2 regions of the Oribacterium sp. Sow4_G1_1 genome follow, and region 1 is predicted to be linked to the other one. Evidence: predicted binding sites of a transcription regulator. Region 1 holds the regulator's gene; the other holds the start of a gene.
The links. Region 1 encodes HrcA, which represses chaperone genes, less so after heat shock. Its sites were predicted from a motif close to TGTTAGCACTCNNNNNNNNNGAGTGCTAACA; they were not measured.
Positions count from the first base shown of each region.

Region 2: a site for HrcA is predicted at 2,852-2,882, ahead of ACTQ52_RS07360 (Hsp20/alpha crystallin family protein). Genes of this name have one in related genera too.

Region 1 covers NZ_JBQKLS010000015.1:2,842-7,035, reverse strand. Annotated here, with positions in the region: gene ACTQ52_RS09670 (3D domain-containing protein) at 1-723, shown strand, start outside; gene ACTQ52_RS09665 (3D domain-containing protein) at 1,167-1,745, shown strand; gene hrcA (heat-inducible transcriptional repressor HrcA) at 1,950-2,987, shown strand; gene grpE (nucleotide exchange factor GrpE) at 3,041-3,688, shown strand; gene dnaK (molecular chaperone DnaK) at 3,817-4,194, shown strand, end outside.
Region 2 covers NZ_JBQKLS010000009.1:98,620-102,813, forward strand. Annotated here, with positions in the region: gene ACTQ52_RS07340 (copper homeostasis protein CutC) at 1-521, shown strand, start outside; gene ACTQ52_RS07345 (arsenate reductase family protein) at 599-940, shown strand; gene ACTQ52_RS07350 (RidA family protein) at 1,032-1,403, shown strand; gene ACTQ52_RS07355 (Hsp20/alpha crystallin family protein) at 1,609-2,025, opposite strand; gene ACTQ52_RS07360 (Hsp20/alpha crystallin family protein) at 2,244-2,684, opposite strand; partial or broken gene ACTQ52_RS07365 (flavodoxin family protein) at 3,019-3,288, opposite strand; gene ACTQ52_RS07370 (helix-turn-helix transcriptional regulator) at 3,304-3,498, opposite strand; gene ACTQ52_RS07375 (hypothetical protein) at 3,495-4,016, opposite strand.

The DNA of each region.
Region 1 (4,194 bases):
TGGGTGGATGGCGTTTCCATCAGTGAGCTGAGTCAGTCGACTTATTACACAGGCACGATGAACCCGCAGGATACAACGACGACAGATGGTGCAGAAAGGCCGGTTCTGGTGACCGCGCGAAGCGGACGCAAGGGAAAAAGTACCACCACGCCGGCTGCGGAGAGCACGACCGTGACGACAGGGACAGCGTCATCTGCAGAGAGCCCGGCGCCGGTTGCGAATGCTTCTTCAGGAAGCGCGATCGCGACGACGGCAGCAGCGGGCAGCGCGACGGATCCGTCCACAGCACTGCAGGAGAAACTGGCGGCAGAGCAGGCGGAGGCAGCGGACCTGGCGGCACAGATCGCACAGGAGGAAGCAGCGGCGAGCGTCGGTACGCGTACAGGCGAAACACCGATCGGGGCCGTCGTGACCGAGGAGTCCACGAAGTATACGAAGGGCAGCTCCCTCGGCATCTTCCAGATCACCGGCTACTACGGAAATGGAAAAACCAATTCCGGCACCTGGCCGAAGGCAGACCATACGATCGCGGCGGATACGACCATCCTGCCGATGGGGACGAAGGTTTTCATTCATCATACGGTGTATACGGTTGAGGATATCGGCAGTGCCGTGAAGGGAAATCTGATTGATATCTACTACAACAGCTACGAAGAAGCCTTCGGTGTGACCGCCCTCGGACACCGTTTCGCAGAGGTTTTTGTGGCCGTTCCGAAGAGCTGAAGCGGGACATCGATCTCCTCGCGGATGCACGAAACAGGCGCTGAGATTCGTCCCGATACAGCTGCCGGAGCAAGACGAAACAGGGGGTGTTTTCATCCGTTTATTTCGGTCTTGAAGAGGACGCGGGAAGCGAAAAAACAGTAAAATAAAGACTTGAAAAAAGTGAAAAATCACACGCAAATGCGTGATTTTTCACTTTTTTAATTCTTACGATCTTATAAACTTTTTATAATCACACACTCGACTCTCCGATGAAATAATGCGCAGTCATACGCGTATAAGCGTATGACTGATAGATGAGGGGCTTGACAATTTTTTGGATTTGTCCGTATACTTTCGTGCGTTGAGCTCGCTCCGATCCGGAGCTCTTCGTTCATGCCGGTTCATGTGAGAAAAAACGGAAAGAGAAGTTAGAGACACCGGCGCACACACAGGAGGTTATTTTGAGTTTAAATCTACAAAAGCAGAGAGGTATGATCGGGAAGATGACGATGCTCATCGTACTGATGATTCTTACGATGGCGATGTCCATGCGTACGTATGCAGATGAGAGCGCAAGCTCCGGCGTTTATGCATCTCAGAGCCTGGGCAATGTACTTTTCTTCAATACCAGCACCAACCCACACTTCACCACCGTACAGGAAACGTATGCTGCACAGGCAGTAGAAGAAGCGAAGCAGAAGCAGCAGGCGACACCGTTGTCGGGACAGACGGTGTCGATCGATGGCCGGCAGGCGACGCCGCTGGGGCGCTTCAAGCTGACAGGCTACTGCCCGTGCGCCAGATGCTCCGAGGGCTATGGTACACGTACCGCGACCGGCGCACGTGCGACCGCCGGCAGGACGGTTGCAGTCGACCCACGCGTGATTCCGTATGGCACGCATCTTCTGATCAACGGCCATGAGTACGTCGCAGAGGACTGTGGCGGTGGAGTGCGTGGGGCACACATCGATGTGTTTTATAACACCCATGCGGAGGCGCGAAACATACTTGCGTATGCCGACGTATACGTCCTTCCGTAAGCGCCCTCGATTCGACGGAATTTAAAAAACAGAATATCGTGAAGAAGGGGAGCTGGCCATAGCGGTCGGCTCCCTTTCTTCACGATTTTTTCACAAATTCATCGAGGCTAATCCTTGACATCATTCCAAAATCGAGTAATATAGCAAATAGATGTTAGCACTCCGATATTTCGAGTGCTAACAGACGAAGAGGAGGTGGCAGAGATGGAGCTGGATCAGCGTAAGGTGGTCATCCTTACAACGATTATTAAAAACTATCTGGAGACCGGTGAACCGGTCGGCTCGCGTACGATCAGCAAGTATTCCGGACTCAGCCTTAGTTCTGCTACGATCCGTAACGAGATGAGCGACCTCGAGGAAATGGGCTACATCATGCAGCCGCATACCTCCGCCGGTCGTATCCCGAGTGATAAGGGATACCGCTTCTATGTCGATCAGCTGATGGAGCATCATCAGCATGAAATCGATGATGTGAAAACGGAGATGTTCGAGAAGGTCGATAAGCTGGAGACGACCCTGAAGCAGCTCGTAAAGAATCTGGCACAGGATACTAACTACGCTGCGGTGGTCACCGAGCCGTCGATTCATACGAATAAGATCAAGTTCATCCAGACGTCGATCGTGGATGCGAGAAGAGTGCTTCTCGTCATCATGATGCAGGGCAACATCGTTCGAACCGCAACGGTGATGCTGAGCGGACAGGATGAGCTGGACTTTAACCGTATGCTGAGTATCAACATGCTCCTGAACGACACACTGGATGGCCTGAGTGGTGAAGAAATCACCGAGGGGCGGATCGGACAGATCCTCGCCCGGACACAGCATAAGGATGCAGTGGGTGCGATCCTTCAGGCAATCATCAACATACTGGATATCCGATCCGGGGATGCACGCATCTATACGTCCGGTGCTACGAATATTTTCAAGTATCCGGAGCTCACGGAGTCGGACAATGCTTCCCGCCTTATCAATGCCTTCGAATCGAAGGATGAGCTCGCCGAGTTGGTCCATGAAGTGCAGGGAAACGAGCCGGAAAAGAAAAATCAGATTCAGGTATACATCGGCAGTGAATCGCCGATGGAAAACATGGCGGACTGCTCCGTGGTCACCGCAAATTACGAGCTCGGTAACGGGCTTCGAGGAACGATCGGTGTCATCGGACCGAAACGCATGGATTACGAAAAAGTGCTGGAGGTTCTCTCGAAGATTCAGGGAGAGATGGATCAGGCATTTCGGTCATAGAGATGTACAGAGAATGAACGGAACATCCGGACAGGATGTGATAGGAGGTTATCTTGATAGACGAAGAGTTAAAGAAGTCTTCTGAGGAGCAGGGCACCGAGGAGACCAATGCAGGAAAGACGGCGGAGCAGGAAGCTCCGGCAGCAGATGCTGTGAAGGATACAGAAACGAAGGAAAGCAATGCAAAGGATGCCGGAGAGGCAGAGAGCGCTGAGCAGAGTGCGACACCGGAAGCTTCGGATGCAGAAACTGAAAAGCTGAAAAAGAAGTATGAGGACGCGCTGGCAGAGCAGAAGGATAAGTACATCCGCCTCTATGCCGAGTTTGATAATTACCGTAAGCGGACCGAGAAGGAGAAGTCACAGAACTTCGATTTCGGTGCACGAGAGGTCATCGAGAAGCTGCTTCCGGTGGTCGATAATTTCGAGCGTGCGCTCGGTACCGTCGATCCGGAGGATGAGGACGACGCCTTTACGAAGGGCGTACGCGGCATCTATAAGCAGCTTGAGAAGATGTTTGAGGACCTCGATGTAAAGGCCATTCCGGCGGAGGGCGAGAAGTTCGATCCGAACCTGCACAACGCCGTGATGACGGATACTGAGAGTGATGCCGAAGAGGATACGATCACCCAGGACCTGATGAAGGGCTATACCTACAAGGGCCAGGTGGTTCGTCACTCGATGGTCAAGGTTAAAAAATAAAGTATGTTCATTCCGCCGGGAAACCGGCGTTTGAAGCACCTTCACCAGAGCGCGGAAGCAATCCGGTGATGGCAAGTAGATAGATTACAAGTTTTTATAATTTCGTTTTAGATAAAGGAGATATTGTTATGGGAAAGATTATTGGTATTGACTTAGGTACGACAAACAGCTGTGTAGCTGTTATGGAAGGTGGTAAGCCGACCGTCATCGCAAACGCAGAGGGTATGAGAACAACCCCGTCTGTCGTTGCTTTTACAAAGAATGGTGAGCGACTCGTCGGTGAGCCTGCAAAGCGTCAGGCCGTCACCAACGCAGATCGTACCATCTCTTCCATCAAGAGACATATGGGTTCAGACTATAAGGTAAGCATCGACGGTAAGGACTATACCCCGCAGGAGATTTCTGCGATGATCCTCCAGAAGCTGAAGGCAGATGCAGAGGCATACCTCGGTGAGAAGGTAAGCGAGGCAGTCATCACGGTTCCGGCATACTTCAATGATGCACAG
Region 2 (4,194 bases), on a different contig from region 1:
TGTGCGCGGATATCCGCTTTTTTGCCAATGCTGGCGCCGATGGTGTCGTCATCGGAAGCCTGCAGGCGGATGGCGGCCTGAACGAAGCGCAGATGCGCGGCATGATCGATGCGACGGACGGTCGCTGTGGCATCACCCTGCACCGGGCCTTCGATGTATGCGCGGATCCGATCGCCTGCTACGAAAAAGCAGCCGACCTCGGTATCGATACGATCCTCAGCTCCGGGCAGGAAGGCGACGCACAGACGGGAATCGCGCTGCTGCGGAAGCTCGTACTGATGTCGGAAGAGAATCCGACGATCCTGGTTGGTGGCGGCGTAAAGGCCGACAACATTGCCGAAATCGCGGGTATGACCGGTGCCCACGCTTTTCATATGTCGGGCAAGAAAATCCTTTCGAGTGGCATGCGCTACCGGAATGAACATGTCCATATGGGCCTCGAGGGTATCAGTGAATTCGAGCTCTACCGGACAGACGAAGCGGAAATCCGGCGCGCAGTGGAGATACTCAGATGTCTATAAATAACTCTACGGTGTCGACCAGGAAAGCGGATTAAAACACAAGTAGAAAAACGAATGCATAGAAGAAAGGGAATTCGATGAATATTCAGATTTTCGGCACGAAAAAAAGTGCCGACACGAGAAAAGCCGAGCGCTATTTTAAAGAGCGCGGGATCAAATTCCAGTCCGTCGATATGAAAGAGAAGGGCCTCAGTAAAGGCGAACTGAATTCGGTCCTTCAGGCGGTCGGTGGCTTAGAAGAGCTTCTCGATGAGAAGACGAAGGACCAGAAAGCGTATCTGCTGATCAAATATCTCGCACCGGAAGATAAGTTCGAAAAGATACTCGAAAATCCGATGGTGCTGAAGCAGCCGATCGTGCGGAATGGCCGCCAGGCTACCGTGGGGTATCAACCAGATATATGGAAGAACTGGGAATAAGGCCAAAGAGAAGCCGCGGAAGTAGGATTCTCTTTGCAGAACGGACCATATTTCGCTATAATGTATACAAATCTTAAGGAGGACTACTATTATGACAACTGTACACACTACCGATGCTCCGGCTGCGATCGGACCATATTCCCAGGCGAAAATCGTAGGTAACTTCGTATTTGCTTCCGGTCAGATTCCGGTGAATCCGGCGACCGGCGCTGTAGAGAGCGAGGATATCGAGGGACAGGCTGCACAGAGCTGCAAGAATGTAGCTGCCATCATGGAAGCTGCAGGCACCAGCATCGAGAAGGTCTTCAAGACCACCTGCTTCCTCGCAGACATGAACGACTTCGCGGCCTTCAATGCGGTTTACGAGCGGTACTTCAGCTCGAAGCCGGCACGCAGCTGTGTCGCCGTCAAGACCCTGCCGAAGGGCGTGCTTTGTGAGATTGAGGCGATCGCAGAGCTGTAATGAAAAAACCGGCTGGATACACCGTGTATCCAGTCGTTTTTTATTAAACAAAAACCGGGCGGGCACCTTACGTGTCCACCCGGCTTAAGTGATTTTGTATATATGAACTGCGATTTCTGCCTCGCAGGGTCTGGGCATTCTATAGATGTTCGTGCAGCCACTCACTGAAGCACCCTGCATTCATCGGGCAACTGCTTTTCGGGTATCATCCCTCGATCTCGATATAGCTCTCTTCCGGCAGTGCCTTCTTCGCTTCTGCCTTCGGAAGACTGATCTTCAACACACCATTTGCAAAGGATGCCTTCACATCGTCCTCCGTAAGTCCATCACCTACATAGAAGGACCGCTGCATCGCACCCTCGTAACGCTCCTGGCGAATCAGTCTGCCGTGCTTCTTCTCGTCCTTGTCGAGACCCTTCTCCGCGGAGATGGTCAGATAGCCATCGGACAGTTGAAGCTTTACTTCATCCTTCTTGAAGCCCGGAAGATCGACCTCCAGCTCATAGCTGTTATCGGTTTCCTTCACATCGGTCTTCATCAGGTTCCGTGCACGCTTACCAAACAGTGGATTGTGCTTACCGAAGAAGTTCTTATTCCAGTCATTACCCCACTCGTTCATCATCTCATTCATCACATCATCACCATCACTAAATACACTAGGCATAAACATATTCATATCCTCCTGTTTATTTACTTCTGGTTCTCCCTGTCCGCTCATCGGACAGATGCGAACCGCTCTGTTTTCCAGCTCTCAGAGAGAACTGTAGAGCAGCTCTGGATGTAGTTCAGAACTTATGGATGGAGGCCAATGTCTCCATCGGGGCACTGCCCGCGAGGGAATCAGCCCTCGATAGCGATGTACTTCTCTTCCGGCACTTCCTTCTTCGGCTCCACCTTCGGAACGGTCAGTGCCAGAACACCATTTTCAAACTTCGCAGCGATGTCGCTCTGCTTTACATTCTCACCGACGTAGAAGCTTCTCTGCATCGAGCCGGTGTAACGCTCCTGGCGAACGACCTTGCCGCTCTTATCCTTCTCATCCTTGTTCTCATTATGCGAAGCAGAGATGTTCAGATAACCATCCTTCAGCTGAAGCTTCAGATCTTCTTTCTTGAAGCCCGGAAGATCGATCTTCATCTCGTAGTTGTTCTCATGCTCCTCGATATCCGTCTTCATGAGATTCGCTGTCGACTTGCTGTAGGCAGGCTCATAACCAAGCCAGCTTGTATCATTAAAGAAATCATCCATTAAGTTCTCACCGAAAATACTAGGCATATACATCATAATCACTTACCTCCTGTATAACCGGGCTCCGGGATTCTGTCCCATCGCCGAATGTTTTATGTTTCAGAGTTTCGAAACCACCGGCTCGGAATGCGCTTCCTTTCGGATTGCTTTTCCTTTGCTTTCTGTTCCTTTTCTCCTTACAACTAACATAATACTCGTTTTGTTAGCACTTTCAAGATGTGAGTGCTAATTATTTTGTGAACTTTTTGTGTCGATCTGGAACTCATCATTTTACCATTCGTATCCGGCACTGTTTTACTCTATCCGGCACTTTAACGGCGGCTTTCCGGTCATCCTTATTTGTGTTTACTGATTCCGGGGGAATACCTCATCCTGTAATCTTTCTCCGAAGGTCATTCAGATCTGCCTCGTCCGGATGTGAAAGTGCTCGATCGAAGTTCTCGATCAGCGCATCCAGATTCGGCTTTGCATCCGGCATTTCCTTCATCTTCACATAGCGGTCCCGTACAGACTGTGGCATTTTACCCTGGCACATGTACTCTCCGACGACGGTGTTACTTCCATCGATGGCGGCATGTACATTGGTAAGAATCTTCTGATAGTACGCTTCGCTCCCACCGAAGCCCGCAGTCCCAAACCTGATTGTTTCCATTCACGCCTCCCAGAACAGTTCATCCAGTGTCCGGTTCAGTGCCTTGCAGATCGCGATGCAGAGTCGGATCGTCGGATTATAATCGCCCTTTTCGATGGCGTTAATGGTCTGTCGCGACACACCGACGAGATCTGCCAGCTGCTGCTGGGACAGGTCCAGCGCCGCCCGTGCCGATTTCATCTTCAGGTTCTTCATTCCGCCGAACCTCCCCGTTTATCCATCCACGCTTTCAGTAGCAGATTCACGATGATCAGCGCAAAGAACACGAAAATCAGCAGACAGAGGCCGCCATCCCAGGTGAGGACGCCATGCACGATCACGTCGCCGAGCTTCACATGCCCCCGGAAACCGAGGTACTGCATCACCATCACCGCCACCATGAGCACGATCGCGGTGTTTGAGCCAGATGCCTGCCGGATGCCCCAGTATGCATCCTTCCATATATCATAGAGGATTACCACCAGACATCCCACCATAAGGCAGGCCATCATGAGAAGTGAAAACTCGATCGGCAGTGCACCGACGCACTCCTCCCACAGCACCACAGCTGCAAGCGAGAAGGCCAATGTCAAAAAGCCGTAACGAAATGCTCTCCCTCGAATCAGCTCCTGCCGCTCATCATAGCCACTGTAATCCTTATCCTTCTTAAACATGATGATCTTGAATATCTGAACCACGATAAATGCAGCCGTGAATGAAAAAATCTCTGACATATCCGTCGTCCTCCTTCTGACATAATGTAAATTATATCTTACATTCACAGCATATAATAGAACATGTCATTATGTCAAGAATATTTTACATTTCAGGGCATCAGTTATCAGTTATCCATATTTTGGTTACTATTCAAACGTAGTTAAATCAAGGCGTGGCTCGGTGGATAGTAACATA